3 regions of the Burkholderia vietnamiensis LMG 10929 genome follow, and region 2 is predicted to be linked to each of the others. Evidence: predicted binding sites of a transcription regulator. Region 2 holds the regulator's gene; each other region holds the start of a gene.
What was found. The regulator LexA, encoded in region 2, represses DNA repair genes until DNA is damaged. The targets are predictions, from matches to a motif close to ACTGTATNNNNATACAGT.
Positions count from the first base shown of each region.

Region 1: AK36_RS07780 (DUF2471 family protein) is a predicted target of LexA. The motif match lies at 2,152-2,169, and genes of this name have one in related genera.
Region 3: recA (recombinase RecA) is a predicted target of LexA. The motif match lies at 2,500-2,517, and genes of this name have one in related genera.

Region 1 is NZ_CP009630.1:1,749,760-1,753,905, reverse strand. It holds gene AK36_RS07785 (NADPH-dependent 2,4-dienoyl-CoA reductase) at 1-1,362, shown strand, start outside; gene AK36_RS07780 (DUF2471 family protein) at 1,685-2,089, opposite strand; gene AK36_RS07775 (LysR family transcriptional regulator) at 2,266-3,159, opposite strand; gene AK36_RS07770 (NAD(P)H-dependent oxidoreductase) at 3,246-4,091, shown strand.
Region 2 is NZ_CP009631.1:2,505,018-2,509,163, reverse strand. It holds gene nodI (nodulation factor ABC transporter ATP-binding protein NodI) at 1-15, opposite strand, end outside; gene AK36_RS21305 (universal stress protein) at 341-838, shown strand; gene AK36_RS21300 (DUF2939 domain-containing protein) at 950-1,657, opposite strand; gene AK36_RS21295 (hypothetical protein) at 1,687-2,025, opposite strand; gene lexA (transcriptional repressor LexA) at 2,052-2,699, opposite strand; gene AK36_RS21285 (sulfate ABC transporter substrate-binding protein) at 2,964-4,001, shown strand.
Region 3 is NZ_CP009631.1:1,355,261-1,359,406, reverse strand. It holds gene AK36_RS16200 (DUF2889 domain-containing protein) at 1-351, opposite strand, end outside; gene recX (recombination regulator RecX) at 498-1,355, opposite strand; gene recA (recombinase RecA) at 1,355-2,425, opposite strand; gene AK36_RS16185 (response regulator transcription factor) at 2,614-3,345, shown strand; gene AK36_RS16180 (sensor histidine kinase) at 3,363-4,146, shown strand, end outside.

The sequences.
Region 1 (4,146 bases), on a different replicon from region 2:
CCGGACGGCAGCGACTGGAGCGAGACCGTGCAGCTCGCGAAGGCCGTCGAGCGTGCGGGCGCGACGATCATCAACACCGGGATCGGCTGGCACGAGGCGCGCGTGCCGACGATCGCGACGTCGGTGCCGCGCGGCGCGTTCGCGTGGGTCACGCAGAAGATGAAGGGCGAGGTCGGCATCCCGCTGGTGACGACGAACCGCATCAACCGGCCCGAGGTGGCCGAGCAGATTCTGGCGGACGGCTGCGCGGACATGGTGTCGATGGCGCGCCCGCTGCTCGCCGATGCCGAGTTCGTCGTCAAGGCCGCGCAGGGCCGCGCCGACGAGATCAATACCTGCATCGGCTGCAACCAGGCTTGCCTCGATCACGCGTTCAAGAACAAGATCGCGTCGTGCCTGCTGAACCCGCGCGCGTGCCACGAGACGGAACTCGTCTATACGCCGGTGCGGCAGCCGAAGCGCATCGCGGTGGTCGGCGCCGGGCCGGCCGGGCTGGCGTGCTCGACGGTGCTCGCGCAGCGCGGCCATCGCGTCGACCTGTTCGACGCCGCCGCGCAGATCGGCGGCCAGTTCAACATGGCGAGGCGCATTCCGGGCAAGGAAGAATTCGACGAGGCGCTGCGTTACTTCGGCCGCCAGATCGAGGTGACCGGTGTGACGCTGCATCTGAACCGCCGCGTCGACGTGCGCGAGTTGATCGACGGCGGCTACGACGAGATCGTGCTCGCGACCGGCGTGACGCCGCGCGATCCGAAGATTCCGGGGCAGGACGGCCCGAACGTGCTCAGCTACATCGACGTGCTGGCGGGCCGGCAACCGGTCGGCCGGCGTGTCGCGGTGGTCGGCGCGGGCGGAATCGGCTTCGACGTCGCCGAATACCTGGTGCAGGACGGCCAGTCTCCGACGCTCGATCTGGACGAATGGAAGGCCGAATGGGGCGTGACCGATCCGGCCGTGACGCGCGGCGGCGTGACGCGCGCACGGGTCGCCGCGCCGGCGCGCGAGGTGACGCTGCTGCAGCGCAAGCCGGCGCCGCTCGGGAAGGGGCTCGGCAAGACGACCGGCTGGATTCACCGGGCGACGCTGAAGATGAAGCAGGTGAAGATGATCGGCGGCGTGAACTACGAAAGGATCGATGCACGTGGGCTGCACGTGTCGTACGGCGAGCAACGTAGCGATCATGAACTGATCGAAGCCGATACGATCGTGCTGTGCGCAGGCCAGGAGCCGCAGCGCGCGCTGCTCGCGCCGCTGCAGGCGGCCGGACGCTCGGTGCATCTGATCGGCGGCGCGGAACTGGCTGCGGAGCTCGACGCGAAGCGGGCGATCGATCAGGGGGCGCGGTTGGCGGCGCGGCTGTAATCGGCGCTCGGTTCGACGTTTCGATGGCGCGCGCGGCGGTGCGGCGGTTTGGCTGGGCGATGGGCGCGCGTTTGTTTCGATGAAGCGGCGATCTCCGCGCAGGGCGGTGGCGCGGATTGGCACCGTCGCGGCGCCGCGCGATACGGAGCAGCGCACGCAATACGCGCAATTCGGCCAACTCAGCCCCGGCCCCAACTCGGCTAACTCGGCCCGACACGGCCCGACACGGCCCACGCCCGCGATGATGCCGAGCGCGACCGACCCACTCTCGGCGCGTTCTGCCCGCCGGCTTACCGCCAGCCCGACCGACCCGCCACCCGCCTTACGCCGCTTCGGCCCGCTCTTCCCGTTCCGCTTCGAGCATCGCCTTGACGATCAGGTAGACGGCCGGGAGATCGTCGTCGTCGCGACTCCAGTCGACCGGCTCCTCGACGTCCGCGGCGACCAGCCGGCTGTCGCGCAGCCGGATGAACGCGTCGACGACGGCCGGATCGTTGCGGTTCAGGAAACCGGCATTCGAGAACGCCAGCTCCTCGACGTTCAGCAGCGCCTGCCAGCTCATCGTGCGGGCGGCGGCCGGGTGGGTGCGGCGTCGCAGCCCGAGCGCGCGCTGCGCAGGGCCGCCGACGACACGCTGCAGATCGCCGACCGCCCGCTGCGCGGCACGCTCGAACTGGACGGGATTGAAGCCGGGTTGCTCGGGATCGAATGCGGATGACTGAAACATGGTCGCCTCACAAAAGTCCGTCCGTCATGGGTGACGGAATTCGGGTCGAATGATGCAAAAACACTGTGAATATATACAGTGTTCGATCCGGTTTCAAGTCCTTCGTGCGGGCAGTGGTACGACGGCCGCGGCGTCGATCACCGGCATGCATCGCCCGTTGCCGCGACCGCTTCACGTCACACCGCCGCGACGATCGTCTCGCGCAGCCATCGATGCGCCGGGTCGCGATGTACACGTTCGTGCCACAGCATCGACATCTCGTAGCCCGGCACGTCGACGGGCGCGTCGACGACGCGCAACCCCGGCGTATTGCGCACCAGTCGCTCGGGCAGCATCGCGACGAGGTCGGTGGCGGCGACGACCGAGATCACGAACAGGAAATGCGGCACCGACAGCACGACCCGCCGCGCGGCGCCCGCTTTCGCGAGCGCTTCGTCGGTCACGCCGAAGAAGCCGCCGCCGTCGGGCGACACGATCACGTGTTCCAGCGCAGCGAACTGCGCGAGCGTCAGGCGGCGCTTGAGCTTCGGATGACCGGCGCGGCCTACCAGCACGTATCGCTCGACGAACAGCGGCAGGCGCCGCATGCCGTCGGGCGAGCCTTCGGTCGTGTGGAACGCGAGGTCGATGCCGTTTCGTTCGGCTTCCTGCTCGATGCGCGGCGGCGCCAGCTCGACGACGGCCAGCCGCGTCGCCGGCGCAGCCGCGCGCAGCGCGCTCAAGGCGGGCAGCACGATCGTCGATTCGCCGTAGTCGGTCGCGGCCACGCGCCACGTGTTGGTCGCGGTGGCCGGATCGAACGGCGTGGCCGTCAGCACCGCGCGCTCGACGGCTTCGAGCGCATCGCGCAGCGGCTCGCGCAACGCTTGCGCGCGCGCGGTCGGCCGCATGCCGCGCGGCCCCGGCAACAGCAACGGATCGCCGAACAGGTCGCGCAGCTTCTGCAACTGCACGCTCACCGACGGCTGCGACATGTTCAGCCGCGCGGCCGCGCGCGTGACGTTGTGCTCGGCGAGCAGCACGTCGAGCGTGACCAGCAGGTTCAGGTCGATGCGTCTGAGATTGTTCATGGCTATACCAGGAATATCGGGAATTCATTTCCAATATACCGAGTGCGCCGGCATCCTGCAGTCATTCAATCAACGGAGTCACGAACATGAACGTGCTGATCGTCTATGCCCATCCCGAACCGCGCTCGCTGAACGGTGCGTTGCGCGACTTCGCGGTCCAGCATCTCGAGGCCGCCGGCCATGCGGTGCAGGTGTCCGATCTGTATGCGATGAACTGGAAGCCCACGCTCGACGCCGACGACATGACCGAGCGCGCGCCCGGCGCGCGTTTCGATCCCTCGCACGATTCGAAGCACGCATACGAGACGGGCACGCAGCGCGACGACATCGCGCGCGAGCAGCAAAAGCTGAAATGGGCCGACGCGCTGATCCTGCAGTTTCCGCTGTGGTGGTTCTCGATGCCGGCGATCATGAAGGGATGGATCGAGCGCGTGTATGCCTACGGCTTCGCGTACGGCGTCGGCGAGCATTCCGATACGCACTGGGGCGACCGATACGGCGAAGGGATGATGGCCGGCAAGCGTGCGATGGTGATCGTCACGACGGGCGGCTGGGCGTCGCACTACAGCGCGCGCGGAATCAACGGGCCGCTCGACGACCTGCTGTTTCCGATCCAGCACGGCGTCCTGTATTACCCGGGGTTCGACGTGCTGCCGCCGTTCGCGATCCACCGTACCGGAAAGATGAACGACGTGCGCTTCGACGAAACACGCGCGGCGCTCGGCAAGCGTCTCGATGAGCTATGGACCGCGCAGCCGATTCCGTTTCGCCGGCAGAACGCGGGCGACTACGAGATTCCGGCGCTGACGTTGAAGCCGGAGATCGCGCCCGGCAGCGTGGGGTTCGCGGCGCACGTCGCGCACGAGGAGGCGCACGGTACGCCACGCAGCAACGCGCGCGATCCCGTGCCCGCGGCGGCGGACGCCGCGTGAGGCAGGCGTTCGTCGGGTCGTAACGGACTGCGGCCCGTGCGCCGCCGGACAAGCG
Region 2 (4,146 bases):
CGGTGCAACGGACATGGGCAGGGTGTCGTTGTGAACGGGCGCCGCCGCGCCGGCCGGCTCGGCGGATGCCACGCGCCGTATGCGAACGGCTCGGACTGTCGCCGGTCACACGGACATGGCTCGCGTGCCCGCGCTGACGGCACGGACGACCCATTCTAGTGCATCGACCGCGCCGCTTCAGCGCGGGCCTGCGGTTTGCGTCGGATGCGCACACGAATCGTGCGCTGCATCATTGCCGACGCGCGTGGTGCGGCGAATCAGCGTTTTCCATCCCTTGCGCGTTGGATTGCGGCGCACCATGATGATTGCATAGCGCACGTAGTCGCGACCGGGAGGTTTCATGGCTAGCTACAACAAGATTCTGCTTTGCTACGACGGCACGCTCGAGGGACGCAAGGCACTGCGGTGCGGCGCGAATCTCGCGCTCGACCTGAAGGCGGAAACGCATTTGCTGTCGGTCGTCGACATGCGCTCGAGCATCGCGCAGAGCGCGGGACTGCTGACCGATGTCGCGTGCGGCCGCTTCGAAGAAACCGCGCGCGAGATCCTGCAGGAAGGGGTGAACTGGCTGCGCGAGCGCGGCGTGCAGGCCGAAGGTCATTTTGCGTTCGGCTACCCGATCGACGAAATCGCGAACCTCGCAACCGAGATCGGCGCCGACCTCGTCGTCGTCGGCCATCGCTGTCGAAGCGGATTGTCGAGATGGTGGATGGGGGCCGGCAACACGCTACTGCTCGATCGCGTGAACTGCAGCATCCTCGTCGCATGTTCGTCGGCCCAGGAGCAGAAGGCCGAGATCGCACGCGAGCGCGAGGCGGCTACCGCGAGCGGTAAATAGTGGGCTAATGGCACGAGGATGCACGCGTTTGCCGCATGACCAGCTCGCTGGCTTCGCGATGAGCGCGTGCCGTGTGCCGCATCCGCGGCACCGCCTACCGGCAACGCGCGCTCAGCCGTGCAGGTCGATTGCCGCGAGCTTCCACGTAAACAGGCCGAAGCGGTGGAAAATCGCCGCGTAGCGTGTGCCGTCGGCGCTGCGCTGGTACGTCACGACGAACTCGTCGATATTGCGGTAGCCCGCGCTCGTTTGCTGTGTCCGACCGGGATCGCTCGCGCCGGCTGGGGCGGGAGCTGGCACCGGGACCGAGGTGGCGCCGCTGGCGGCTGCCGGCACGCTCGCTGGACTGCCGGCGCTCGACGGTGGCACAGCCGGCGCGCTGGCTGGCGCGGTGCCTGACGGCGACCTCGACGGCGAGCCGGCCCATTCGGGAGGCCGTTCGCCGGGACTACCGCGCGGCGGGATGCCGCTCATCAACGCTGCAACACCTTCCGGCGTCGCGTACGCGTCGACCAGCGGGCCGATCAACGCAGACCCGATCAATGCGCCCAGCACCGCGAACGGATTGTTCTTCTTCACCGCGTCGATCCGGCGCATCAATTCTTCCGTGACCTGCTGCTTCAGACTGATGCGCAGCGACGGAAAATCGACGTACTCGCTGACCGCCTGCGCATCGCGCGCATCGATTGCCGATTTGAGCCGGCCGAGTGCCACGTATGGCGACGCATATGCGTAACCGATCGCCGCCAATACGGCGACGATCAGCACGGCGATCAGTAGCGGCTTGAGCCGCCGGACGCGGCCCGCAGATCCAGTCACGATGCCTCCGGTGCGGATGGGTTCCGCCCTCAGAGACCGTGGTGCGCTGCCGATCGTTCCTCGGCGATGCAACGGTCGATCATCCGGCAGACGGCGTCGATCGTCCCCACCATGATCAGGCGCGAGCGGCCGTGATAGACGCGCACCGGTGCGCGGCGCGCCGGTTCCGCATGATTCAGGCCGGCATTCAGCGAGACCCGCGCGAATGCGGGCAGCGCCGACGGCAGCAGCGACGCCTGCCGTTCGACTGCGACTTCTTCGCTCACTGCGGGCGCCGCAGCGGACAGCGGCGCGCAGGGCGTGCGGCCGCGCAGGTGACGCAGGCGGCCGAATTGACGGAAAGGCAGCAGACGGGACAGGCGTTCCATGGTGTTCTCCTCAGCGAGACCGATTGTCAGAGTTCGCCCGAGCGGATCAGCCCGACGGCGATGCCTTCCAGCGCAAATTCCGCGCTGCCGGCTTTGACGAAGATGTTTTCGTAATCCGGGTTCTCCGCGATCAGCTCGATGCCGCCGGGACGGCGCATCAGGCGCTTGACGGTGACGTCGTCGCCCAGCCGCGCGACGATGATCTGGCCGTCCTTCGCTTCGGTGCGCTTTTGCACCGCGAGGAGGTCGCCGTCGAGAATGCCGGCGTCGCGCATCGACAGGCCGCGCACCTTCAACAGATAGTCGGGCTTGCTCGTGAAGAGCGCCGGATCGCACGCGTAATGCTGTGAGATGTGTTCCTGCGCAAGGATCGGGCTACCGGCGGCGACGCGGCCGACGAGCGGCAGCGACAACTGCATCAGCCCGGCGTGCGGCAACGTGAACTGGTGCGGCATGTCGTCGATGCCGAGCAGGCGGATGCCGCGCGAGGCGCCTGCCGCCAGCTCGATCACGCCCTTGCGCGCCAGCGCGCGCAGGTGCTCCTCGGCTGCATTCGGCGAGCTGAAGCCCAGTTCGGCGGCGATCTCGGCGCGCGTGGGCGGGAAACCCGAGCGCTCGATCGCGCGGCGGATCAAGTCGAACACTTGCTGCTGACGTGCGGTGAGTTTGGTCATGGCTCAACTGTATGGATAGACAGTGAGCTGTATTTTTATACAGTACTTCGCGAATTTCAAGTGTTACTTGAGGTTCGATGCGATCGCGCCGATTCCGCCGTCGTTTTGCGACGTCCCGACGCCGGTTCATCCGCCGCAACCGTCCGCCCAGTCTGCGTTAGCACTTTTGAGTATTAAAAAATGAAGAACGATTATTTTTAATAATGTAACCCGTTCGTTAGACTGGCCCGACATCGCAACACCGACGACACTGGAGAACCAATGATGGCGAAGCGCAATACGGGGCTGGGCGGCGCAGCGGGGCGCCTGATCGCAACACTGGCGTTGGGCGCGGCGGCGGCGCTCGGCATCGCCTCGCACGCATGGGCCGACACGACGTTCCTGAACGTGTCCTACGACCCGACGCGCGAGCTGTACCAGGACTACAACCAGGCGTTCGGCAAGGAATGGAAGGCGAAGACGGGCGAGACGGTCAACTTCAAGCAGTCGCACGGCGGCTCGGGCGCGCAGGCGCGCTCGGTGCTCGACGGGCTGCAGGCCGACGTGGTCACGCTCGCGCTGGCATACGACATCGATGCGCTCGCGAACAAGGGGCTCGTCGCGAAGGACTGGCAGAAGCGCCTGCCGGACAACGCATCGCCGTACACGTCGACGATCGTGTTCCTGGTGCGCAAGGGCAACCCGAAGGGCATCAAGGACTGGGACGATCTGACCAGGCCCGGCATTTCGATCGTCACGCCGAACCCGAAGACCTCGGGCGGCGCGCGCTGGAACTATCTGGCCGCGTGGGCGTACGCGGTGCACAAGCCGGGCGGCAGCGAGCAGAGCGCGAAGGAGTTCGTGACGAAGCTCTACAAGAATGCAGGCGTGCTCGACTCCGGCGCGCGCGGCGCGACGACGAGCTTCGTGCAGCGCGGCATTGGCGACGTGCTGATCGCGTGGGAGAACGAGGCGTTCCTGTCGATCAAGGAATTCGGCACCGACAAGTTCGAGATCGTGGTGCCGTCGGTGAGCATCCTCGCCGAGCCGCCCGTCGCGGTGGTCGACAAGGTGGTCGACAAGAAGGGCACGCGCAAGCTGGCCGAGGCCTACCTGAATTTCCTGTACAGCCCGCAGGGCCAGGAGATCGCCGCGCGCAACTACTACCGGCCGCGCTCGAAGAACGTGCCGGCGGAGCTGACGAAGCAGTTCCCGAAGCTCAAGCTGTACACGGTGGACGACACGTTCGGCGGCTGGACGAATGCGCAGAAGACGCATTTCGCGGACGGCGGCGTGTTCGATTCGATCTACAAGCCGCAATAACGCCACGCAGTAACGACACGCAGCACACGATAACGACAGCGGCGCGCCACGACAGCGCGCCGCATACCCGACGGGCCGGCGCGCGATTCCGAGCGCCGGCATATGCGTCGGGCCCATGAGCAGCATCGACCCAGCAAGAGCATCC
Region 3 (4,146 bases), 1.1 Mb from region 2:
GACGCCGGCGAGCAGCCGGTTCGCGTTACGGCGGAAATTGCGGAAGAGGTTGAGCCCGATGAGGGCCCGATAGGCGGGAGGAGCAGATTGGCAGTGACCGGGATAGGGAACCCATTCCGAGGACGCTTCGGCGTCGACGACATTGAGGTCACGATCGATGGTCACGCGCAGCCAGAGTTCGTGAATCGGCAAGCCCTGGGGCCGAATGCCCGACGCAAGCGCAACATCGCGCGGCTTGTGATCGGTCAGGCAGGCTTCGATGTCCCACAAGCCGTCGCCGCGCTCGTAGGCTTCCGCTCGGATTGCGCGTCGATGTCGCAACTGACGGGGCACGGGCTCGGATAGCGGCATGCTGGAGGTTGAGGCCGAAGAGGAAAACCCGTGGATTTTAGCATATTGGGTATCTGAGGCATGGGCGCGCGACGGCGGGTATTCCCGCCTGTCCGGAAGCGGTTGCGTTGCAGCAAAATCGCGCGCAGCGCGCGCGACGGAGCCCGTCAGTCGTCGATCGGGAGATCGTCGCCGGCCTTCAGCAACTTCACGATGGTCGCGCTCGAGAAGCCCCGCGCCGCGAGAAAGCGCGCCTGCTTCGCGCGCTCCGCCGGAGTTTGCGGCAGCGCACCGAATTTCTTGCGCCAGACGGCCTGCGCGCGGGTCAATTCGGTCTCGCGCAATTGAGCATTCACTTCTTCGACGAGCGTGTCGCCGACTGCATGGCGCTTCAGTTCGCTCACGATGCGCGCGACGCCGACACGCGATGCGCGACGATGCACGAGGCTCTCGGCAAAGCGCGCGTCGGACAGCCAGCCTTCCTGCTCCAGCGCATCGAGCACCGGCTCGACGGATTCGTCCTCGCCGACGTACGGTGCGAGCTTGCGGGCCAGCTCCGCGCGGCTGTACTCGCGCCGCGACAGATAGCCGAGCGCGCGGCCCTTCAGCGAGCGCGGCGGCTTCGACGATTTGCGCTCGGCGGTGGCGGAAGGCTCGCCGGCAGCACCGCCGGACGCGCGACGCGTGCGGCGCGGATGCTGACTGCTGCGCGTGTAGACATCTTCCGTGACCGGCGCCGCGGCATCGGCCGCGCGCGCGCCGAGGATGCCGATGCCCGACACGCGCCGACGCGACCGGTCGTGCGCATCGAACGATTCGTCGTCGTCGAACGGATCGACCGGCGGCGCAATCTCAAACGAAACGAGGGCATCGTCGGATGCCCTCGTTTCGGTGCGATGCGCGGCACGACTGCCCGCGCTGCGCCGGTCGGTGCCCGAGGATGCGGCTCGCCGGCCGGAGCGCCCCGTCACGTCGGACGTGTCGCTCGCTTCCGGTTCGCCGGCCTGCCCTCGGCGCCCTGCCATCACTCTTCTTCGTCCATCGCCTCGGCTTCGTCGACCACGCCATCGGGCATCGCGACGACACCGAGCGACTCGCGAATGCGGTTCTCGATCTCGCGTGCGATTTCGGGATTCTCGCGCAGGAATTCACGCGCGTTGTCCTTGCCCTGACCGATCTTCTCGCCGTTGTAGCTGTACCAGGCGCCGGCCTTGTCGACGATTTTCGCCTGCACGCCGAGATCGATGATCTCGCCCTGACGCGAAATGCCTTCGCCGTAGAGGATGTCGAAGATCGCTTCGCGGAACGGCGGCGATACCTTGTTCTTGACGACCTTCACGCGGGTTTCGTTGCCGATCACCTCGTCGTTCTTCTTGATCGAGCCGATCCGGCGGATGTCCAGACGCACCGACGAATAGAACTTCAGTGCATTGCCGCCCGTCGTGGTTTCCGGGTTGCCGAACATCACGCCGATCTTCATCCGGATCTGGTTGATGAAGATCACGAGGCAGTTCGTGCGCTTGATCGTGCCCGTCAGCTTGCGCAGCGCCTGCGACATCAGACGCGCCTGCAGGCCCGGCAGCGAATCGCCCATCTCGCCTTCGATTTCGGCCTTCGGCACCAGTGCCGCGACCGAGTCGATGACGATCATGTCGATCGAGCCCGAGCGCACGAGCGCGTCGGTGATTTCGAGCGCCTGTTCGCCGGTGTCCGGCTGCGAGATCAGCAGCTCCGGCACGTTCACGCCGAGCTTCGCCGCGTACTGGACGTCGAGCGCGTGCTCGGCGTCGATGAAGGCTGCCGTGCCGCCCAGCTTCTGCAGCTCGGCGATCACCTGCAGCGTGAGCGTGGTCTTGCCGGACGATTCCGGACCGTAGATTTCGACCACCCGGCCGCGCGGCAGGCCGCCGACGCCGAGCGCGATATCGAGGCCCAGCGAGCCCGTGGAGACGACCTGGATGTCTTCCTTCACGTCGCCGTCGCCCATCCGCATGATCGACCCTTTGCCGAACTGCTTCTCGATCTGCGCGAGTGCGGCCGCCAGCGCCTTGCTCTTCTCGGCGGTCATCCCGGAGCCCTTCTTGCTATCTTCCATGAATCGTCCTTTGCTATGATGAGCAGCGTCTGTCAGAGGCGCGCCCGCTTCAAGCGCTGCCCACGAATGCAGACACTGTATAAAAAAACAGTGTTTTATGCAAGCCCGCAATGCAGGCTGCGTTGTACACGGATCAGTTCGGAGACAGCCGCGCCGGCGCGCCCGCCCGCCGGCCATCGGTCAGCAACATGCGAATTCTCATCGCCGAAGACGACAGCATACTCGCGGACGGCCTCACCCGGTCACTCCGCCAATCGGGCTATGCGGTCGACCACGTGAAGACCGGCGTCGACGCCGATACCGCCCTGTCGATGCAAAGCTTCGACCTCCTGATCCTCGATCTCGGGTTGCCGAAAATGTCCGGGCTCGACGTGCTCAAGCGCCTGCGCGCGCGCAATTCCAACCTCCCCGTGCTGATCCTGACGGCCGCCGACAGCGTCGACGAGCGCGTGAAGGGGCTCGACCTCGGCGCCGACGACTACATGGCCAAGCCGTTCGCGCTCAACGAGCTCGAGGCGCGCGTGCGCGCGCTGACCCGGCGCGGCGCCGGCGGCGGCCCGACCGTCGTGCGCCACGGCTCGCTCGCGTTCGACCAGGTCGGCCGCATCGCGTATGCGAACGAGCGCGTGCTCGACCTGTCCGCGCGCGAGCTCGGGCTGCTCGAAGTGCTGCTGCAGCGCATCGGCCGGCTCGTGTCGAAAGAGCAGCTCGTCGACCATCTGTGCGAGTGGGGCGAGGAAGTCAGCAACAACGCGATCGAAGTGTACGTACACCGGCTGCGCAAGAAGATCGAGCCGAGCGGCGTGCGGATCTCCACCGTGCGCGGCCTCGGCTACTGCCTCGAGAAAGCCGCGCCCGCGGCGCCGGCCGACCCGGCTGCCGCTGCGCCGCCCGCGGCGGCCGGCACGCCGCTGCGCTGAGCCCGGCCGTCGCCGCGATGGCCTCGCCGGTCCATTCCCGCCCTTCGGCCGGCGAACAACCGTCCGCCGCCGACGCCGCGCGCGATGCGCGCTACGAGAACCCGTTCGCGCCGCCCGACGAAACCGAGACGCCCGAGGCCGCGCGCCCGCGCTCGCTGTTCGGCGAGATCCTCGACTGGATGCTCGCGCCGCTCCTGTTGTTGTGGCCGATGAGCATCGCCGTCACCTATCTGGTCGCGAAGACGATCGCCAACGGCCCGTTCGATCGCGCGCTGGAGACCAACGCGTACGTGCTCGCGCGGCAGATCCACCCGGTCAACGGCGTCGCCGAGCTGACGCTGCCGCAGCAGACGCGCGACTTCCTGCGCGCGGACAACGTCGACAGCGTGTATTTCCAGGTGCTCGGCACGCGCGGCGAGCTGGTCGCGGGCGAGGCCGACATGCCGCTGCCGCGCGAAGAAGACCGGCCGCCGCCGGGCGTCGTCGTGTTCCGCGACGATCTGCTGCGCGGCAACGACGTGCGCGTCGCGTACACGACCGTCGCGTTGCCGACGCCGGGCGGCCCGCAGCCGGTGCTCGTGCAGGTCGGCGAGACGCTCGACAAGCGCAACGCGCTCGCGAACGACATCATCAAGGGCGTGATCCTGCCGCAGTTCGTGATCCTGCCGCTCGCGATCCTGCTCGTCTGGTTCGGGCTGTCGCGCGGGCTCGCGCCGCTCAACGCGCTGCAGGCGCACATCCGCGCGCGGCGGCCCGACGACCTGTCGCCGGTCGAGGCGCAGCGCGCGCCGCCCGAGATCG